DNA from 2 places in the Mycolicibacterium diernhoferi genome. Region 2 is predicted to be linked to the other one. Evidence: predicted binding sites of a transcription regulator. Region 2 holds the regulator's gene; the other holds the start of a gene.
What was found. The regulator LexA, encoded in region 2, represses DNA repair genes until DNA is damaged. The targets are predictions, from matches to a motif close to CGAACANNTGTTCG.
Positions count from the first base shown of each region.

Region 1: a site for LexA is predicted at 2,091-2,104, ahead of K0O62_RS13220 (HNH endonuclease signature motif containing protein). Genes of this name have one in related genera too.

Region 1 covers NZ_CP080332.1:2,773,173-2,782,560, forward strand. Annotated here, with positions in the region: gene K0O62_RS13200 (aminopeptidase P family protein) at 1-335, shown strand, start outside; gene efp (elongation factor P) at 355-918, shown strand; gene nusB (transcription antitermination factor NusB) at 942-1,436, shown strand; gene K0O62_RS13215 (hypothetical protein) at 1,440-1,961, shown strand; gene K0O62_RS13220 (HNH endonuclease signature motif containing protein) at 2,109-3,614, shown strand; gene K0O62_RS13225 (serine hydrolase domain-containing protein) at 3,640-4,842, opposite strand; gene pyrR (bifunctional pyr operon transcriptional regulator/uracil phosphoribosyltransferase PyrR) at 5,007-5,588, shown strand; gene K0O62_RS13235 (aspartate carbamoyltransferase catalytic subunit) at 5,585-6,535, shown strand; gene K0O62_RS13240 (dihydroorotase) at 6,532-7,860, shown strand; gene K0O62_RS13245 (PH-like domain-containing protein) at 7,857-8,357, shown strand; gene carA (glutamine-hydrolyzing carbamoyl-phosphate synthase small subunit) at 8,354-9,388, shown strand, end outside.
Region 2 covers NZ_CP080332.1:2,598,720-2,608,107, reverse strand. Annotated here, with positions in the region: gene K0O62_RS12340 (DUF4192 domain-containing protein) at 1-76, opposite strand, end outside; gene K0O62_RS12335 (proteasome assembly chaperone family protein) at 310-1,302, shown strand; gene K0O62_RS12330 (alpha/beta fold hydrolase) at 1,345-2,367, shown strand; gene K0O62_RS12325 (PhzF family protein) at 2,393-3,091, shown strand; gene nrdR (transcriptional regulator NrdR) at 3,088-3,549, opposite strand; gene K0O62_RS12315 (LysM peptidoglycan-binding domain-containing protein) at 3,612-4,097, opposite strand; gene K0O62_RS12310 (TetR/AcrR family transcriptional regulator) at 4,248-4,814, opposite strand; gene K0O62_RS12305 (oxygenase MpaB family protein) at 4,959-5,915, shown strand; gene lexA (transcriptional repressor LexA) at 5,948-6,637, shown strand; gene K0O62_RS12295 (sunset domain-containing protein) at 6,657-8,675, opposite strand; gene K0O62_RS12290 (molybdopterin guanine dinucleotide-containing S/N-oxide reductase) at 8,851-9,388, shown strand, end outside.

The sequences.
Region 1 (9,388 bases), 170 kb from region 2:
CGCAGCGGGCCGGTCGGGAAGCACTCGCCCCGGGCGTCGCACTCAAGGAGGTCGACGCCGCGTCACGGCAGGTGATCGCCGACGCCGGTTTCGCCGAGAACTTCGGGCACGGGCTGGGGCACGGGGTCGGACTGCAGATCCACGAAGCGCCGGGAATCAGTGCTTCAGCCGCCGGTACACTGCTTGCTGGCGCTGCGGTCACCGTGGAGCCCGGCGTGTATCTGCCCGGTAGGGGTGGTGTCCGGATCGAGGACACCCTGGTTGTCGGCAGCGAGAACGCACCCATACCCGAGTTACTCACCCGGTTCCCCAAGGAACTGGCTGTGATCACCTGACCGAGGAGCTGTACTAACCGTGGCATCAACCGCCGACTTCAAGAATGGGCTCGTTCTTCAGATCGATGGCCAGTTGTGGCAGATCATCGAGTTCCAGCACGTCAAGCCCGGCAAGGGCCCGGCCTTCGTACGCACCAAGCTGAAGAACGTGGTGTCCGGCAAGGTTGTCGACAAGACCTACAACGCCGGTGTGAAGGTGGAGACCGCCACCGTCGACCGCCGCGACGCCACCTACCTGTACCGCGACGGCAGCGACTTCGTCTTCATGGACTCCGAAGACTTCGAACAGAATCCGCTGCCCGAGGCGCTGGTGGGCCGGCTGGCCGGCTTCCTTCTGGAGAACATGCCCGTCCAGATCGCCTTCCACGACGGCGTGCCGCTGTATCTCGAGCTGCCCGTCACCGTGGAACTCGTCGTCGCCCACACCGAGCCGGGCCTGCAGGGCGACCGCTCCAACGCCGGCACCAAGCCTGCGACGTTGGAGACCGGCGCCGAGATCCAGGTGCCGCTGTTCATCAACACCGGCGACAAGCTGAAGGTCGACTCGCGCGACGGTAACTACCTCGGACGGGTGAATGGCTAGGACGGGCGAGCGGAGCGACGGGAATGTCTGATCGTCGCGGCGACCGCGGCCGGCATCAGGCCCGCAAGCGGGCCGTCGACCTGCTGTTCGAAGCCGAGGCGCGCGGGATCACCGCCGCCGAGGCGGCGGACGGACGAAACAAGCTGTCGCACACCCAGGCCGATATCAACCCGTTGAACCCGTACACCCTCACGGTGACGCACGGGGTCACCGAACAGGCCGCGCACGTCGACGACCTGATCTCCTCGCATCTGCAGGGCTGGACGCTGGAGCGGCTGCCCGCGGTGGACCGGGCGATCCTGCGGGTCGCGGTGTGGGAACTGCTGCACGCCGAGGATGTGCCGGAGCCGGTCGCGGTGGACGAGGCCGTCGAGCTGGCCAAGGAATTGTCCACCGATGAGTCACCGGCGTTCGTCAACGGTGTGCTGGGGCAGGTCATGCTGGTGACCCCGCAGATCCGCGCTGCGGCCGCGGCGCTGCGTCCCGCCGACGGCGGATCCCCGGACAGCGGAGAGTAGACGATGCCGCACGACTGGGCGCCCTATACGAGCGTGCAGGATGCGGCCTCGGTTTATCTGCGCGACCCCGAACTGGCCCTGGAACAACTCAGGTCGGTCATCGAGTTCCCCGGCATCGCCGCGTTCATCATGTCGCGCGGCGAGACCGAGGAGCGCGAGGGCACCGCGCTGTGGCAGGAAGTGGTGGCCACCGACGGGCTGCGGCTGATCATGTGGCGTGCCGACGACGAGTTCGTCGACGACCGAAGGCAATTGAACTCGTCGGTGCGCACCATTCTGTTGTCGACGATCAGCGACCACATCCTGAGCACCCAGTACGAGGTTCTCGGTGACGGCACCCGTCGGCTGTCCGAGGTCCGGCTGCGGATGTATACCCAGTTGGTGACCCGCGTCCGGCGGACCTCGGCCACCGACAGCGACCTGTACTGCGAGTCGTTCCGGTACACCAAGACCGTCGACAACGGCGGCCTGGCACAGATGGAACGGCTGCTGCAGTTCGGCCGGGTGTTGTCGCGCTCGATGTAGTGACGCGGTCTCCGGGACGGGTATGAAAGTGCCCACCTCGCAGCGACATTCGAGCGACAATCCAGCCTCAGAAATTTCTTTGGCCTCTTTCGTCCCTGCTGTCACATCCTGTCATGATTTGTCGGTGGTCGCACGTATGTTCGAATCATGAAGTCGGACGCGGTGGCCAGTCGGGAGACGGTGCAGGATGCACTCTCCGATCACGCCGCGTCCACCAAAGCCTTGCTGGATGCCGACTTCACGGTGTTCGACACCGCGGAGTTATTGGCCATCCAATCCGAGCGCGAACTGCGGGCGCGCGCGGACGAGATGATCGGGCACCGCATCCAGGCCGCGCTGATGGACCGGGCCGGCGCGCACGAGATCGGTGGGAAGTCCTGGGTCGATGTGCTGGCCACTCGGATGCGGATCAGCCGTGCCGAGGCCGCCCGCCGGGTGTCGGGCGCTGAACTCCTGGGCCCCCGGCACGCCATCGGCGGGGAGGTATTGGAGCCGGTGCTGGCGGCCTGTGCCGCCGCGTTGGCCGAAGGATCGATCTGTGCGGCACACATCAAAGTGGTCCGGGCGACAATGACATCCGCCTCGGGCCGGATGACAGGTACCGAGTTGGCGGACTTGGAGGTGTCGCTGGTCGCCGCGGCCAAGACCACGACCCCGGAAACCCTGGAAAAGGCCGCCGAACGGGTGCTCTACAAACTCAACCAGGACGGCGATGGCCCCGATGTCGCGCGGCATAAGCGGGGCATCACCCTGGGTGCGCAGGATGCCGACGGGCTGGTGCGCATCACCGGCTGGGTGGATGCGGAGCTGGCCGCGTATCTGGGCACCGTGCAGGAGGTGTGGGGCCGGCCCGGGGTCAACAACCCCGATGACGCTGAGCCCAAGCTCAATCCGGACCCGAGCCCGCTCGAAGACGAACCCGGGCCGGCGTGCGATCCGGCGGGTGCAGAGCCCTTCGCCGACGCCGACACAGCAGAAGATCCCGACCCCAACCACCCCGCCAACTTCGGGGCCCTGGCCGATCTGGCCGCCGGTGACACCCGCACCCGGGCTCAACGTTTGCACGATGCCTTCAAGGCGATCCTGCGTGATGCCCTGATGGCCAAGAGCCTCGGCCAGCACAACGGGATCCCGGTCACCATGGTGGTGTCCACGACGTTGGCGGAGTTGGAGGCCGGGGCCGGGATCGCGGTCACCGGGACCGGCACGCTGATGCCCATGCCGGATCTGATCCGCCTGGCCGAACAGGCGTATCACTACCTGGTGGTGTACCGAAAACACACCGCCGAACCGCTCTATCTCGGGCGCACCAAACGCCTGGCCAGCAAGGCCCAACGCCTACTGCTCTACAACCGCGACCGGGGCTGCACCCGGCCCGGCTGCACCAAGGCCGCGTGTCAGTGCCAGGCCCATCACGCCGAACCCAGCTGGAACAACGGCGGACTCACCGACGCCCCCACCCTCGCCCTGGGCTGCGGCCCCGACAACCGGCTCGCCGAAATGGGCTGGACCACCAGCATCGACCACGACACCGGGCGGGTCCACTGGCACCCACCCCCACTGATGGACACCGGCGGTGACACCCTCAACCACCACTTCCACCCCGAAGAACTCCTCCCACCGGAGGAAGGCGCGGGCGGGGCGAACTGTTGATTGGCCCCGACGCGCTGGAACCGGCCTAGAGCCCCAGCCCCTGGTAGGTGCGGCGGACGAATTTCGGTTGTGCCATCCGGAGTTTGGCCATCGAGGTGTTGCCCGCGACCTGTGCGATATCGGCGGTCAGATCGGGAAAGTTCTGGATCAGGTACATCACGATGACGTCATTGGCCGGGTCGGCCTGCCACCAGGTGCCGTAGGCGCCGGGCCAGCCGAAGGTCCCGATCCCGCCGGGGCCGAAGAACCGCTCGGACTGGGCCGGGTCGGTCACCACCGACATGCTCAGCCCGAATCCGCGCCCGATCCAGAACGGCACCCCGAGGAAGTTGTGTTCCTTCTGGTCGGGGTGCAACCGGTCGGTGCGCATCAACTGGGTCGACTCCTCGGAGAGCACCCGGACACCGTCGACGGTGCCGCCGCCCAGCAGCATTCGGGCGAACTTCAGGTAGTCGTCGGCGGTGGACATCAGGCCGCTGCCGCCGGAGCAGAACTCCGGGGGAGTCAGCGGCGGGGGACCCATGACATCGTCCCGCAGGGACCCGTCTGTGGTCAGGCCGTACATGGTGGCCATCCGGCGGCGCTGGGTCAGGCTGAGCGCGAAACCGGTGTCCGACATGCCCAGCGGCTCGAAGATCCGCTCGGCGAGCAGCTCGTGCAGCGGTTGGCCGGCCATCCGGGCGATGGCGATGCCCAGCACGTCGGTGCCGTGGCTGTAGGTGATGCGGGCCCCGGGCTGATGTACCAGCGGCAGTTCGGCCAGCTCGGCCAGCCAGCGCTCCTCGTTCTGCCGGTGTGACAACCGGGCGTAGGCCTTGGCCAGTGGCCCGGTGATGGAGAACGGATAGGCCAGCCCCGCACGGTGGGTCATCAGATCGTCGAAGGTGATGGGCCGGCGCAGCGGCTCGGTGACATCGAGTTCACCGGTCGGCCGGGTCAGCACCCGCAGCCCGGCGATCTCGGGCACCCAGCGGGCCACCGGGTCGTCGAGGGTGAACCGGCCCTCGTCCATCAGCGTCATCGCCGCGGCCACCGTGACCGGCTTGCTCATCGAGGCGATCCGGAACACCGTGTCGCGCTGCATCGGCAGACCGGCCGCGACGTCACGATGGCCGAGCTCGTTGACCTGCACCACCTGGCCGGCGTGCCACACCAGGGTGACCGCGCCGGCCAGCAGGCCGGAGTCGATGGCCTCGGTGATGGAGGCGGCGTTGTTGTCGAGGTTCACCCGGCAGACGTTATCGGGCGCGCGGGAGTTCGGGCGCTCCGCCCGAGACGAAGGGCACACCGTCACGGGCCGGAGCGATGACACCGGCCTGATAAGCTGGCCTGCAGTTCGACGTCCTTTAACGATCCGTCCAGAGAGGCGGAGAAGGAGGTCCTGGTTTACTCGTGGCTGCCGCAGATCCTGCCGGTCCCGACCGGGAATTGATGTCCGCCGCCGATGTGAGCCGGACCATCTCGCGCATCGCGCACCAGATCATCGAAAAGACCGCGCTCGACGCGCCGAATGCCCCGCGGGTGGTGCTGCTGGGCATCCCGACCCGCGGCGTGACGCTGGCGGCCCGGCTGGCCGAGAAGGTCGGTGAGTTCGCCGGGGTGGATCTGCCGCACGGCGGCCTCGACATCACCCTCTACCGCGACGACCTGAACATCAAACCGCCGCGCCCGCTGGAGTCGACGTCGATCCCGGCCGGCGGCATCGACGGCGCCCTGGTCATCCTCGTCGACGACGTGCTCTACTCCGGGCGGTCGGTGCGCTCGGCGCTGGACGCCCTGCGCGACATCGGCCGGCCCCGGATCGTGCAGTTGGCGGTGCTCGTCGACCGCGGTCACCGGGAGCTACCGATCCGTGCGGACTATGTCGGCAAGAACGTGCCCACCTCGCGCAGCGAGAACGTCAAGGTGCGACTGCAGGAACCCGATGGGGAGGACAGCGTGCGGATCGCACCGTATGGAGGACCGAGTAGGTGAAGCATCTGTTGGCGGCGGGCGACCTGTCGCGCGACCAGGCCGTCGCGATTCTCGATGACGCAGACCGCTTCCGGGAGGCACTGCTGGGCCGCGAGGTCAAGAAGCTGCCCACCCTGCGCGGGCGCACCATCATCACCATGTTCTACGAGAACTCCACCCGCACCCGGGTGTCGTTCGAGGTGGCCGGGAAGTGGATGAGCGCCGACGTCATCAACGTCAGCGCCTCCGGGTCCTCGGTGGCCAAGGGGGAATCGCTGCGCGACACCGCCCTCACACTGCGGGCCGCCGGCGCCGACGCGCTGATCATCCGGCACCCGGCTTCCGGTGCGGCACAGCAGCTTGCCGCGTGGACACATGACGAATTGGGCGGGCCCAGCGTGATCAATGCCGGTGACGGTACCCACGAACACCCCACCCAGGCGCTGCTCGACGCGCTCACCCTGCGCCAGCGGCTCGGCTCCATCGAGGGCCGCCGGGTCGTCATCGTCGGCGACGTGCTGCACAGCCGGGTCGCGCGCTCCAACGTCGAACTGCTGGCAACCCTCGGCGCGGAGGTGGTGCTGGTCGCCCCGCCGACCCTGCTGCCGGTCGGCGTGGCCGGGTGGCCGGTCACCGTGTCGCACGATCTGGACGCCGAACTGCCCGCCGCCGATGCGGTCCTGATGCTGCGGGTGCAGGCCGAGCGGATGAACGGCGGATTCTTCCCCTCCGAGCGCGAGTACTCGGTGCTCTACGGACTGTCGGAGAAGCGGCGCGCCAAGCTGGCCGAGGACGCCGTGGTGCTGCACCCCGGCCCGATGCTGCGCGGTATGGAAATCGGGTTCGCGGTCGCCGATTCGTCGCAGTCGGCTGTGCTGCAGCAGGTTTCCAACGGAGTACATGTACGGATGGCGGTGCTGTTCCACCTGTTGGTCGGCGCCGGGGAACGGGAGGCGATCACCGCATGAGCGGACAGGTGTTGATCCGGGGCGTGCGGCTCTACGGTGAGGGCGATCCGGTCGACGTGCTCATCGCCGACGGTCAGATCGCCGAGATCGGATCGGGGATCGGTTCGGACGCCGACACCGTGATCGAGGCCGCCGGCCAGATTCTGCTGCCCGGTTTCGTCGATCTGCACACCCATCTTCGTGAGCCCGGCCGCGAATACGCCGAGGACATCGAAACCGGTTCGGCGGCTGCCGCTCTAGGTGGCTACACCGCGGTGTTCGCGATGGCCAACACCGACCCGGTGGCCGACAGCCCGGTGGTCACCGACCACGTGTGGCACCGCGGACAGCAGGTCGGCCTGGTCGATGTGCATCCGGTCGGCGCGGTCACGGTGGGCCTGGAGGGCAAGCAGCTCACCGAGATGGGGCTGATGGCCGCCGGCGCCGGAGGGGTCCGGATGTTCTCCGACGACGGCGTCTGCGTGCACGACCCGTTGGTGATGCGCCGCGCACTGGAGTACGCAAGCGGGCTGGGTGTGCTGATCGCCCAGCACGCCGAGGAACCGCGGCTCACCGTCGGCGCCGTCGCGCACGAGGGACCCAATGCCGCCAAGCTGGGGCTGGCCGGCTGGCCGCGCTCGGCCGAGGAATCCATCGTCGCGCGCGACGCGATTCTGGCCCGCGACGCCGGAGCCCGGGTGCACATCTGCCACGCATCCACCGCGGGCACCGTCGAACTGTTGAAATGGGCCAAAGCGCAGGGCATCTCGATCACCGCCGAGGTCACCCCGCACCACCTGCTGCTCGACGACACCCGGCTGAACAGCTATGACGGCCGCAACCGGGTCAACCCGCCGCTGCGCGAGGCCTCCGATGTGGCGGCCCTGCGACAGGCGCTCGCCGACGGGGTCATCGACTGCGTGGCCACCGACCACGCCCCACACGCCGAGCAGGAGAAGTGCTGCGAATTCGCCAACGCGCGCCCCGGCATGCTGGGCCTGGAGACCGCGCTGTCCGTGGTCGTCGAGACCATGGTCAAGCCCGGCCTGCTGGGCTGGCGTGATGTCGCCCGGGTGATGAGTGAGGCCCCCGCCGCGATCGTCGGGCTGCCCGATCAGGGCCGCCCGCTGGCGGTGGGGGAACCGGCCAACGTCACCGTCGTCGATCCCGACGCCACCTGGACGGTCACCGGCTCGGAACTGGCCAGCCGCTCGGACAACACACCGTTCGAAGAGATGACGCTGCCGGCCGCGGTGACATGTACGTTGCTGCGCGGCAAGATCACCGCGCGCCGGGGATCGGGCGAGCGTGACCGCCCAACGAGTAGCGAAGCGGATCGCGCATGAACGACGCAACCCTGATCGGATCGCTGGTGCTGGCCACGGTGGTGGTGCTGGCCATCGGCTTCTTCATCCGGCAGATCGTGCGTGGCTGGCGCCACCGCATCGAGCGGCAGGCCGAGCTCATCGGCAACCTGCCGCCGCTGCCGGACACCGTCGGGCCGGTGCTGGCCGGCCCCACCAAGGGTCTCTACGTCGGCAGCACGGTGGCGCCGAACTGGAACGACCGGATCGCGGCCGCCGGGCTGGGATTCCGGGCCAAGGGAGTGCTCACCCGCTATCCCGAGGGAATCATGGTGCAACGCAGTGGGATCGGTCCGATCTGGATTCCGGACGAATCGATCCTGGCAATACGCAGCGAACGGGCCATCACAGGTAAGGCACTCACCCACGACGGCATCATCGCCGTCCGGTGGCGACTGCCGTCGGGTACCGAGATCGACACCGGTTTCCGGGCCGACGACCGGGGCGAAGTCAAGAATTGGGTCAAGGAGGATGCGTGACACGCAGCGCTGAAAAAGCAGTCCTGGTACTGGAGGACGGCCGGGTCTACACCGGCACGCCCTTCGGGGCGACCGGGCAGACACTCGGTGAGGCGGTGTTCTCCACCGGGATGTCCGGCTACCAGGAGACGCTGACCGACCCGAGCTACCACCGTCAGATCGTGGTCGCGACGGCGCCGCAGATCGGCAACACCGGCTGGAACGGTGAGGACGGCGAGAGCCGCGCGGACAAGATCTGGGTGGCCGGCTACGTCGTGCGTGACCCGTCGCCGCGCGCGTCGAACTGGCGCTCGACCGGCACCCTCGAGGATGAACTGGTGCGCCAGGGCATCGTCGGCATCGCGGGGATCGACACCCGCGCGGTCGTGCGCCATCTGCGCACCGCCGGGTCCATGAAGGCCGGTGTGTTCTCCGGTGACGCCCTCGACGACGTCGACACCCTGGTCGACCGGGTGCGCAGCCAGCCCTCGATGCTCGGAGCCGACCTGGCCGGCGAGGTGTCCACCGCAGAGCGCTACACGGTGGAAGCCGATGGGCCGCAGCGTTTCACCGTCGCCGCCATCGACCTCGGCATCAAGACCAACACCCCGCGCAACTTCGCCCGCCGGGGCATCCGCAGCCATGTGTTGCCGGCCGCGACGACCTTCGACGAGATCATCGAGATCAAGCCGGACGGGGTGTTCCTGTCCAACGGTCCCGGTGACCCGGCCACCGCCGACCACATCGTGGAGGTCACCCGCCAGGTCCTCGGCGCCGGAATCCCGTTGTTCGGCATCTGTTTCGGCAACCAGATCCTGGGCCGGGCGCTGGGCCGGTCCACCTACAAGATGACCTTCGGTCACCGGGGCATCAACATCCCGGTGATGGATCACGCCACCGGCCGGGTCGCGGTCACCGCCCAGAACCACGGCTTCGCTCTGGAAGGCGAGGCCGGCGAGGAGTTCGACACCCCCTTCGGCCGCGCGGTGGTCAGCCACACCTGCGCCAACGACGGCGTGGTGGAGGGCATCAAACTCATCGACGGTCGGGCC
Region 2 (9,388 bases):
AGCCGAGCACGGCGGGCAACGCGGCGATCAGGGAGGCGGGTCGACCGATGTCGAGGCCGCGAGGTTGTGTTGTCATGCGTCCGACGGTGACAGTCGGCACCGTCACCGCTGCCCCGTCGGCGCCGCTGGTCCGCCGCGGTGTGGATGGATCGGCGACTGTGGATACTCAGCCGGCCGGCCGGCCGCCGGTGGCGCCGGCTACCGGGGGTGCGGGATTGCCGGTCACCTCGCCGGTGTTGCACGAATGTCGGGGGCAGGCAACGCGCGTCCGCCGAAGTGCGAGACACTAGTGAACAGGAGGTGAATTACATGGCCGATCACCAGGAGCAGCATTACCAGCCCGAGCAGAACGGCATGTACGAGCTGGAGTTCCCCGCACCGCAGCTGTCCGCGACGGATGGGCGTGGACCAGTCCTGATCCATGCGCTGGAGGGATTCTCGGACGCCGGTCACGCGATCCGGCTGGCCGTCCAGCACCTGAAGGACACCCTCGACACCGAGTTGGTGGCGTCCTTCGCCGTCGACGAACTGCTCGACTACCGGTCCCGCCGTCCGATGATGACGTTCAAGACCGACCACTTCAGCAGCTATGACCAGCCCGAGCTGAATCTGTACGCGCTGCACGACAGTGTCGGCACCCCGTTCCTGCTGTTGGCCGGATTGGAGCCCGATCTGCGCTGGGAGCGTTTCGTGACCGCGGTGCGGCTGCTGGCCGAACGGCTCGGGGTGCGCCAGGTGATCGGCCTGGGCACCATCCCGATGGCGGTGCCGCACACCCGGCCGGTCACCTTGACCGCACACTCGGCCAACTCGGAGCTGATCGCCGAGTACACCCCCTGGGTCGGCGAGATCCAGGTGCCGGCCAGTGTGTCGAGCCTGCTGGAGTTCCGGATGAGCCAGCACGGCCACGACGCCATCGGGTTCACCGTGCACGTACCGCACTATCTGGCCCAGACCGCCTATCCGCACGCCGCGGAGACGCTGCTGGCGGAGGCGGCCCGGGCCGGTGCCCTGCAGATCCCGCTGACCGCGCTGGGTGAGGCGGCCGCCGAGGTGCAGACCAAGATCAACGAGCAGGTCGAGGCCAGCGCCGAGGTCGCTCAGGTGGTGACCGCGCTGGAGCGTCAGTACGATGCGTTCGTCGCCGCTCAGGAGAATCGCTCGTTGCTCGCCCGGGACGAGGAGTTGCCCAGCGGCGATGAACTGGGCGCGGAGTTCGAGCGTTTCCTCGCCCAGCAGGCGGACGGCAAGTTCGGCGAGGGCTTCAGCGAGGGTTTCTCCGACGGCGAAGAAACCACCTGATCTACGGTGATGTCCGCCGACTGATTGCGAGGATGGGCGGACATGACCGAGCGCAAGGCCAATCTGCGCAGCGTGCCGGAGGTATCTCCCACGCTGCAGTTCCGCACCATCCACGGGTACCGGCGCGCCTACCGCATCGCGGGTTCGGGTCCGGCGATCCTGTTGATCCACGGAATCGGCGACAACTCGACGACCTGGCACACGGTGCAGACCATGCTGGCTCGGCGGTTCACCGTGATCGCGCCGGACCTGTTGGGGCACGGCCAGTCCGACAAGCCGCGCGCGGACTACTCGGTGGCCGCCTATGCCAACGGCATGCGGGATCTGCTCAGCGTGCTGGATGTCGACCGGGTCACCGTCGTCGGGCATTCCCTGGGCGGCGGGGTGGCGATGCAGTTCGCCTACCAGTTCCCACAACTGGTCGACCGGCTGGTCCTGGTCGGCGCCGGCGGTGTCACCAAAGACGTCAACGTGGCGCTGCGGATCGCCGCGCTGCCGATGGCCACCGAGGCGCTCGCACTGCTGCGGCTACCGCTGGTGCTGCCCGCGCTGCAGGCCGTCGGCCGCATCGGCGGGGCGGTGTTCGGGTCGACCGGCCTGGGCCGCGACCTGCCCGACGTGCTGCGCGTGCTCTCCGATCTCCCCGAACCCACCGCGTCCTCGGCGTTCGCCCGGACGTTACGCGCGGTGGTGGACTGGCGTGGGCAGGTGGTCACCATGCTGGACCGATGTTATTTGACCGAATCCGTTCCCGTTCAGTTGGTCTGGGGCACCCACGACTCGGTGATCCCGGTCAGCCACGCCTGGCTCGCGCATTCCGCCATGCCGGGCTCGGAGCTCGAAATCTTCGAAGGTTCCGGGCATTTCCCGTTCCATGACGATCCCGATCGGTTCGTCGCGGTGGTGCAGCACTTCATCGACACCACGATCCCGGCCGAGTACGACCACGAACTGCTGCGCGGCCTGCTGCGCACCGGCATCACCGAACAGGCCATCACCGGCTCGCTGAACGCCCGGGTCGCCGTGCTCGACGCGATGGAAGCCGACGAACGCAGCGCCACCTGAGGCACCGCGGACCTACCATCGAGGTATGGCCGTCGATGTGACCGTTCTGCGGGTGTTCGCCGATGCTCACGGGGAGTTCGGCAATCCACTCGGCGTGATCGACGCCGCGACCGTCGAGCCATCCGACCGGCAGCGCATCGCCGCCGAATTGGGTTACAGCGAAACCGTATTCGTCGATCTCCCGGAGCCGGGTGCGGCGAGTGCACATGTCCGCATCTTCACCCCGGTCACCGAGATTGCGTTCGCCGGGCACCCGACGGTCGGCACCGCGTGGTGGCTCAAGCAGCGCGGCACGCCGGTGCGGACACTGCAGGTCCCGGCCGGACTGGTGCAGGTGAGCTACCTGTCCGAGGCCGAGGGTGAGTTGACCGCGATCAGCGCGCGTTCGGACTGGGCCCCGGAACTGGTCATCCACGACCTCAAGTCGCCCGACGAGGTGCTCGCCGCGGATCCGGCCGAGTACGCCGACGACGCCGAGCACTACCTGTGGGCCTGGATCGACCGTGACCGCGGGGCGTTGCGTTCGCGGACGTTCGCACCGCAGTTCGGGATCATCGAGGACGAGGCCACCGGCTCGGCGGCGGTGCGGATGACCGACCATCTGAGCCGCGACCTACACATCACGCAGGGCAAGGGATCCGAGATCCGCACCTGGTGGGATCCGACGGGGTGGGTGAAGGTCGGGGGCCGCGTCGTCGAGAACGCCGGCGTCCGGCTCGGCTAGCCCGACGATGACACGCGGTGGGCGCGCAGCGCCTCGATCTCGCGCTCGAAATCGTCGGCCGAGGTGAAGGACCGATACACCGAGGCGAACCTCAGGTACGCGACCTCGTCGAGGTCGCGCAGTGGGCCGAGAATCGCCAGACCCACTTCATTGCTGGGGATCTCCGGAGATCCGGCGGCGCGCACCGTGTCCTCGACCTGCTGGGCAAGGAGGTTCAGTGCATCGTCATCGACCTGGCGGCCCTGGCATGCGCGCCGCACACCCCGGATGACTTTCTCTCTGCTGAACGGTTCGGTGACACCGCTGCGCTTGACGACCGCGAGTACCGCGGTTTCCACGGTGGTGAACCTACGCCCGCATTCGGGGCAAGATCGGCGACGTCGGATGGCCTGACCTTCGTCGGCCTCACGGGAATCGACGACACGCGAGTCGGGATGGCGGCAGAACGGACAGTGCATCACCGCTCCTTTGCCCCACCGCTGGTCTACCAACTCGATTGTCATCGAGCCTACCTGGGCGATCACCCGATGGGGGCAATGAGGGTCTGGCCGGCCTGCACGGTGCTGGTTTCGAGCTTGTTGAGTTCACGGATACGTTCCACCACCGAGCCCGCCGGCACATCGGGCGCCACCCGCGCCGCGATGTGCTGCAGCGTCTCACCGGCTTCCACGTACACCACGGACAACCGGGTGGGCATCTGCACCGGCTCCTCGGTGGGTCCGCCGAGTTGGGCGACCAGCCCCAGCCACAGGGTGAACCCGCCGGCCAGCAGGGCCAACAGCACGGTGGCGACCGGCGTGATGGGCCGACGACGGTGCGAGGCACGGGACATCAGCACCCCGGTGTTGCGGTAACCCAGCGGCGCCCCTCCCGGGCGGCGGGACTGCACGCGCCGGCGGCGCACCACCACGTCGCGTGGCAGCGGCCACACCTCGGGCGCCATCGCCGTCTGCCGGGGACGCGCGTCGAACTGCGGGGCACTGGTACGAGCTTCGAGAATGGTCATCGGACTGCTGCCTCTCGGTAGGGGTCTCGCCTGGCGGCTTTCGCTTCTGTGTTCGAATGCTAGTCGATCATGTGTTCGATGAATAGAACACGTGATCGAACTGTTGCCAAACGATAAACCGGACCACCGACAAGTAGCCCGCGCGCCGAATCAGCCGGTGCGCCCCGCCAGCAGCCCACTGGAGGCGAACTTCAGCCCGCTGCGCAGTTCTTCGAGGCTGATCGGGTCGTCACTCTCGACGTAACGCAGGGTCGTGGCGACGGCCATGTTGAAGAACAGCCAGGCCAGGGCGCGCGGACTGAGCTCATTGCGGTACTGGTCGCGGTAGTGACCCATGTGCAGGGTCGTCATCGCCAGCAGGGTCGCACTCAGCCCGGAGACGATGTCGAAGGCACGGACGCGCTCGGGCCGCTGAGCCAGATAGCGGATCAGGGTCCGATTGGCGAGCGTGAACTCGATGAGGATGTCGATGGAGGCCTGCATGGCCTCTTCCGGCTCGTGCATGGTCACCGACCGCAGCATGTCCTCGATCGCCGGCGCCTGGTCGGCCGCCAGCCGCTCGATGGCCGCATCGATGATCTCCTCCTTGTTCGAGAAGTACTGGTAAATCGAGCCCTTGCTGACACCGGCCTTCTCGGCGATCGCGTTCGTGGTCAGCCGGTCCGGTTCGGTGGTGCGCAACAGGTCCGCTGCCGTGGTCACGATTTTTGCGACCATATATCTAGAGCGTTCTTGTTTCGGCACTTTTCTACGTCCTGAACTGCGGTTTTCTGCAACCATGCTGTTCCCTTACACGACTTGTTTGCGACCTCTGGGTCATATTAGCGTCGGGGTCCTCAGCACGAGGAGGTGCGAGCAGCCATGACTGCCACAACGGATCTGCCGGCCCAGAACGCCGAACACACCGGAGCTCCCGAGCTCGTCCCATTGGATTCACTGACCGCCGAGCACACCGGCCGGTGGACATTTCTCATCGTCGAGGGCGCGGCCTTCATGATGCAGGCCATGCACCCGGTGATCGCCGAGGTGACCGGCCGCTATTCCGCGGGGTTCCGCGGTGATGCCGGCGGTCGTGCGATCCGCTCGGTCGACTCGGTGCTGCGCTGGACCTACGGCGGCACCGCGGCCCTCGCGGAGGGCGATCGGGTCCGCGCACTGCACAAGCCGCTCACCATGACGAGCGAACTGACCGGGAAGCGGATCAGCGCACTGAACACCGAGGCCTACCAGTGGGTGATCGCCACCGGCTACCTCGTCAACGCCCAAGGCGGCGGGCGCTTGCTGATCGGGCGGGATTTCACCGATTCGGAGAAAACCGAGCTCCTGCGCGACAACCGTCGACTGGCCGAGCTGCTGCACGTGCCGATGCGCGGTTACCCGCAGACGCTCGCGGAGATGACCGAGTACTACGAGAACATGATCGACACCCTGCAGGGCACCCCGCAGGCGCTGCAGCTGATCGCGGACTTGAAGGCCGGCAAGCTGGAGCTCTCGACGTCGATGCCCAAGGCGCTCGAACCACTGCTCCGGACGGCCTTGCGGCCGGCGCTCCGGCTCAACTACCTGTCCATCGTCGGCCTGCTCGATCCCCGGCTGCGCGCCAAGCTCGGGGTGAGCTGGAGCCGGCAGGAGCAGATCCAACTGCAGGTCATCTACGCCGCGATCCGGGCGGCGTACCGGGTGCTGCCGGACCGACTCACCTACTTCCCGCTGGCCTATCACGCGCGTAAGCACCATGAGTGCCTGAAGAAGATGGAAGAACGCCAAAAGAAGTCGTTCGCGTACAACCTGCCCGACACGCCTCGAACACATGTTTGATTATGTCTTCGCCTGCGACTACATTCGGCCATATGAGCGAGAGCACCGAACACCCTGAGGCACGCTCCAGTCTGACCGAGCGTCAGCGCACCATCCTGGAGGTCATCCGCGCCTCCGTGACCGAACGCGGCTACCCGCCGAGCATCCGGGAGATCGGCGACGCCGTCGGTCTCACCTCGACCTCGTCGGTGGCCCACCAGCTGCGCACCCTGGAACGCAAGGGCTATCTGCGCAGGGACCCGAACCGTCCGCGTGCCGTGGACGTCCGCGGCGCGGACGACAACGTGACGCCGAAGAACGTGACCCCGATCGTGGCAACCGAGGTCGCGGGTTCCGACGCGCTGCCGGAGCCGACGTTCGTCCCGGTCCTGGGCCGGATCGCCGCCGGTGGGCCGATCCTGGCCGAACAGGCCGTCGAAGAGGTCTTCCCGCTCCCCCGAGAACTGGTCGGCGAGGGCTCGCTGTTCCTGCTGAAGGTGGTCGGCGAATCGATGATCGACGCGGCGATCTGCGACGGCGACTGGGTGGTCATCCGGCAGCAGAACGTCGCCGAGAATGGCGACATCGTGGCGGCCATGATCGACGGCGAAGCCACCGTGAAGACCTTCAAGCGCACCAAGGGGCAGGTGTGGCTGATGCCGCACAACCCGGCGTTCGAGCCGATCGACGGTAACGACGCCCAGGTGCTCGGCAAGGTCGTCACCGTCATCCGCAAGGTCTGACGGGTTCGCCCGGGGAGGCTCAGTCGGCCCGGACGAACCCGTTCGTCCGGGCGAACTCCTCACTGGCGAACCAGATCTCGGCCTCGGTGTCCCGATAGCCCGGGCTGCCGGGAGCCCAGTACAGGCCCGACTTGGTGTCCGCCTTGATCGGATAGCCCTCGGGCGCCCGGTACCGGTCGCCGTCGGCCAGCCGCATCGAGGTCCAACCCGGATCCTCCGGCTCGTCGTCCTGGATCGCGGCGTGCCGGCCACTGGGGAAATCGGGCTCGTACCCGGACCAGACCGCGGTGGTGGGCGGGTCGAAAGCCGGCGCCTCGGACAGTGATTCGATCCGGGTGGGCGCGGTGTCCACCGCGTCCGGGTCGGAATCGAAACTCAGATCCTCGGCCGGCGCGTGCAGTTCCTCGAGCTCGTCGCCCTCATCGGAGTCGTAGTCGCCGGTGTCCTCATCGGTGTCGTAATCGCCGGACTCGTCGCGATGCTCGGGATCCGGGCCCGCCGAGATGGTGCCGAACGCGGGCACCTCGCTGACCGCCGGTGCCGAGGCCCACAGGCTCTGGGGGGCGTCCGGCTCGCGATCGCCGTACTCGGGCTGCTTGTACTCGGGCTCGTCATACCCCCGGTCGTAGCGGTCGTCGGCATAGTCATCCCCGAAACCGTCGTCCTCGTGGGACCGCCGGTTTCGCAGCACCGCGACGGCGATCAGGGCGATCACACCGATCAGCGGGATCAAGCCGAGCAACCACCACCAGCGCCACGAGTACCACTTGTCGCCGCTGTCGGCGTCCGCGGTGGCCGCCGAGCCCGGCGCCGGAGCGGCCGGGGAGTCGGCACCGGGCACCTGCAGCCCGACGAGCTGCGACTGCAGGCCGGCCGGCTCGGTGCTGAACTTGCCGCTGGTCCTGTCCCACGAGATCGATCCGCCGTTGAACTGCTGAGTGACGACGTTGCCGTGGTCGGTCTGGTCGCCCTTGGGGGCGCCCAGCTCACCGGTCGCACCGCCGAGTTTCTGCCACGCGGCGTTCATCGCGCCGCGCACGATCACCGCGCCGAAGTCCGGCGTCCAGAAGATGACCGGATCATCCTCCGCGGCGAACGGAACCACCCGGCTCTGCGGTGCCAGACCGCCGTCGGCCTCACTGGCGGTCGGGAACCCGAGATCCCCGGTGGGTCCGCCCACGCTCTCGTACTTGGCCAGCACCTGTCCGGTGACCACATTCGCGCCGGTTTCGGGGCTGTAGAAGATCTTGCCGCCCGCGTAGTTCTGGCCGACGCCGTCGGCGCCGATCGCGTACTGGGCCCCCTCTTCGGCGCCCAGGGGTCCGAGCGCGCCGCCGGCGGCCCGGCGGGCGGCGTTGATCGCCGAGGTGGCGTCGGAGGGAACGTCGATGGCGCCGAGCTGATCGGCGAGCTCCGGCGGCACGGTGGTGAAGGCCCGGGTCTTGCGGTTCCAGGAGATCTCACCCCCGGTGAACTTCTGGGTGAGGACGTCACCGTTGGTCATCTCGTCCTCGCTGGGCACTCCGAGCACGCCGGCCGAGCCGCCGAGCGCGTCCCACGCCGAGTTGATCGCCCCGCGCACCACCCGGGCGCCGGTGTCCGGCGTCCAGAAGATCACCGGGTTGTCCGGGGCGCTGAACGTGGAGTTGCGGCTGTTGGCCGCGCGGCCGGGTCCCTCGTCGATGGTCGGGAAGCCCAGGTCGCTGTCGGCGGGGCCGCCGAGCGCCTCGTACTTCTCCAGGATGGCACCGGTGACGATGTGTGCCCCGGTCTCCGGGGTGAAGAAGATCTGGCCACCCGCGAACTTCTGGCCGAAGCCCTCACCGGCGGGATAGACGCCACCGTCGCGCGGCCCCAGGGGCCCGCCTTCGCCGCCACCGGTCTCCCACGCCGCCGTGATCGCGGCGTCGGCGTCGGCTTCCGGAGTCGCCGCAGCGGATGGTGCGAGCAGCACCATAGCCGCGATGAGCCCAGCGCTCACCAGCCCTGTTGCTGCCCGCCCGGCGATCCTGCTCAGCCGGGTTCGCTGCCTGGTCATTCGGTCCCTCCCGAAGTCGGACAAAACCACACGAAAGTAGCGTGTTCGTCAACTCTGCTTCAGTTGACCTCGAACTCGTGGGATATCCGCCACCTGCGGTTAAGCGTGTCGGACGAAATTCCCGCGGGTAACCGTAGCCGCCGGGCCGTCGTGGGAGCACCCTAGGATTCGGTGGGTGTCCCGCCGCAGCCTCGCCCATTGGGGTGCCTTCAGCGCCGAGGTGCGCGACGGCGAGATCGCCTCGGTGACCCCGGCCGCCGGCGACGCCGACCCCTCTCCGCTGCTCGGCAACCTGCCCGGTTCCCTGCGGCATCGCTCCCGGATCGCCGGGCCCGCGGTGCGCCGGGGCTGGCTGCAGGACGGGCCCGGACCCAGCGACCGACGCGGCGCCGACGAGTTCGTGGCGGTGTCCTGGGACGAGCTCACCGAGCTGCTGGCCGGTGAACTGCGCCGGGTGATCGACACCCACGGCAACGAGGCCATCTACGGCGGCTCCTACGGCTGGGCCAGCGCCGGGCGGTTCCACCACGCCCAGAGCCAGGTGCACCGGTTCCTCAAGCTGCTCGGCGGCTATACCTCGTCCCGGCACTCCTACAGCCTGGGCGCCACCGGGGCGATCATGCCCCGGGTGGTCGGCACCCACGACGATCTGTTCAAGCGCTCCACCGCGTGGGACGTCATCGTCGAGCACACCGACCTGTTCGTCGCCTTCG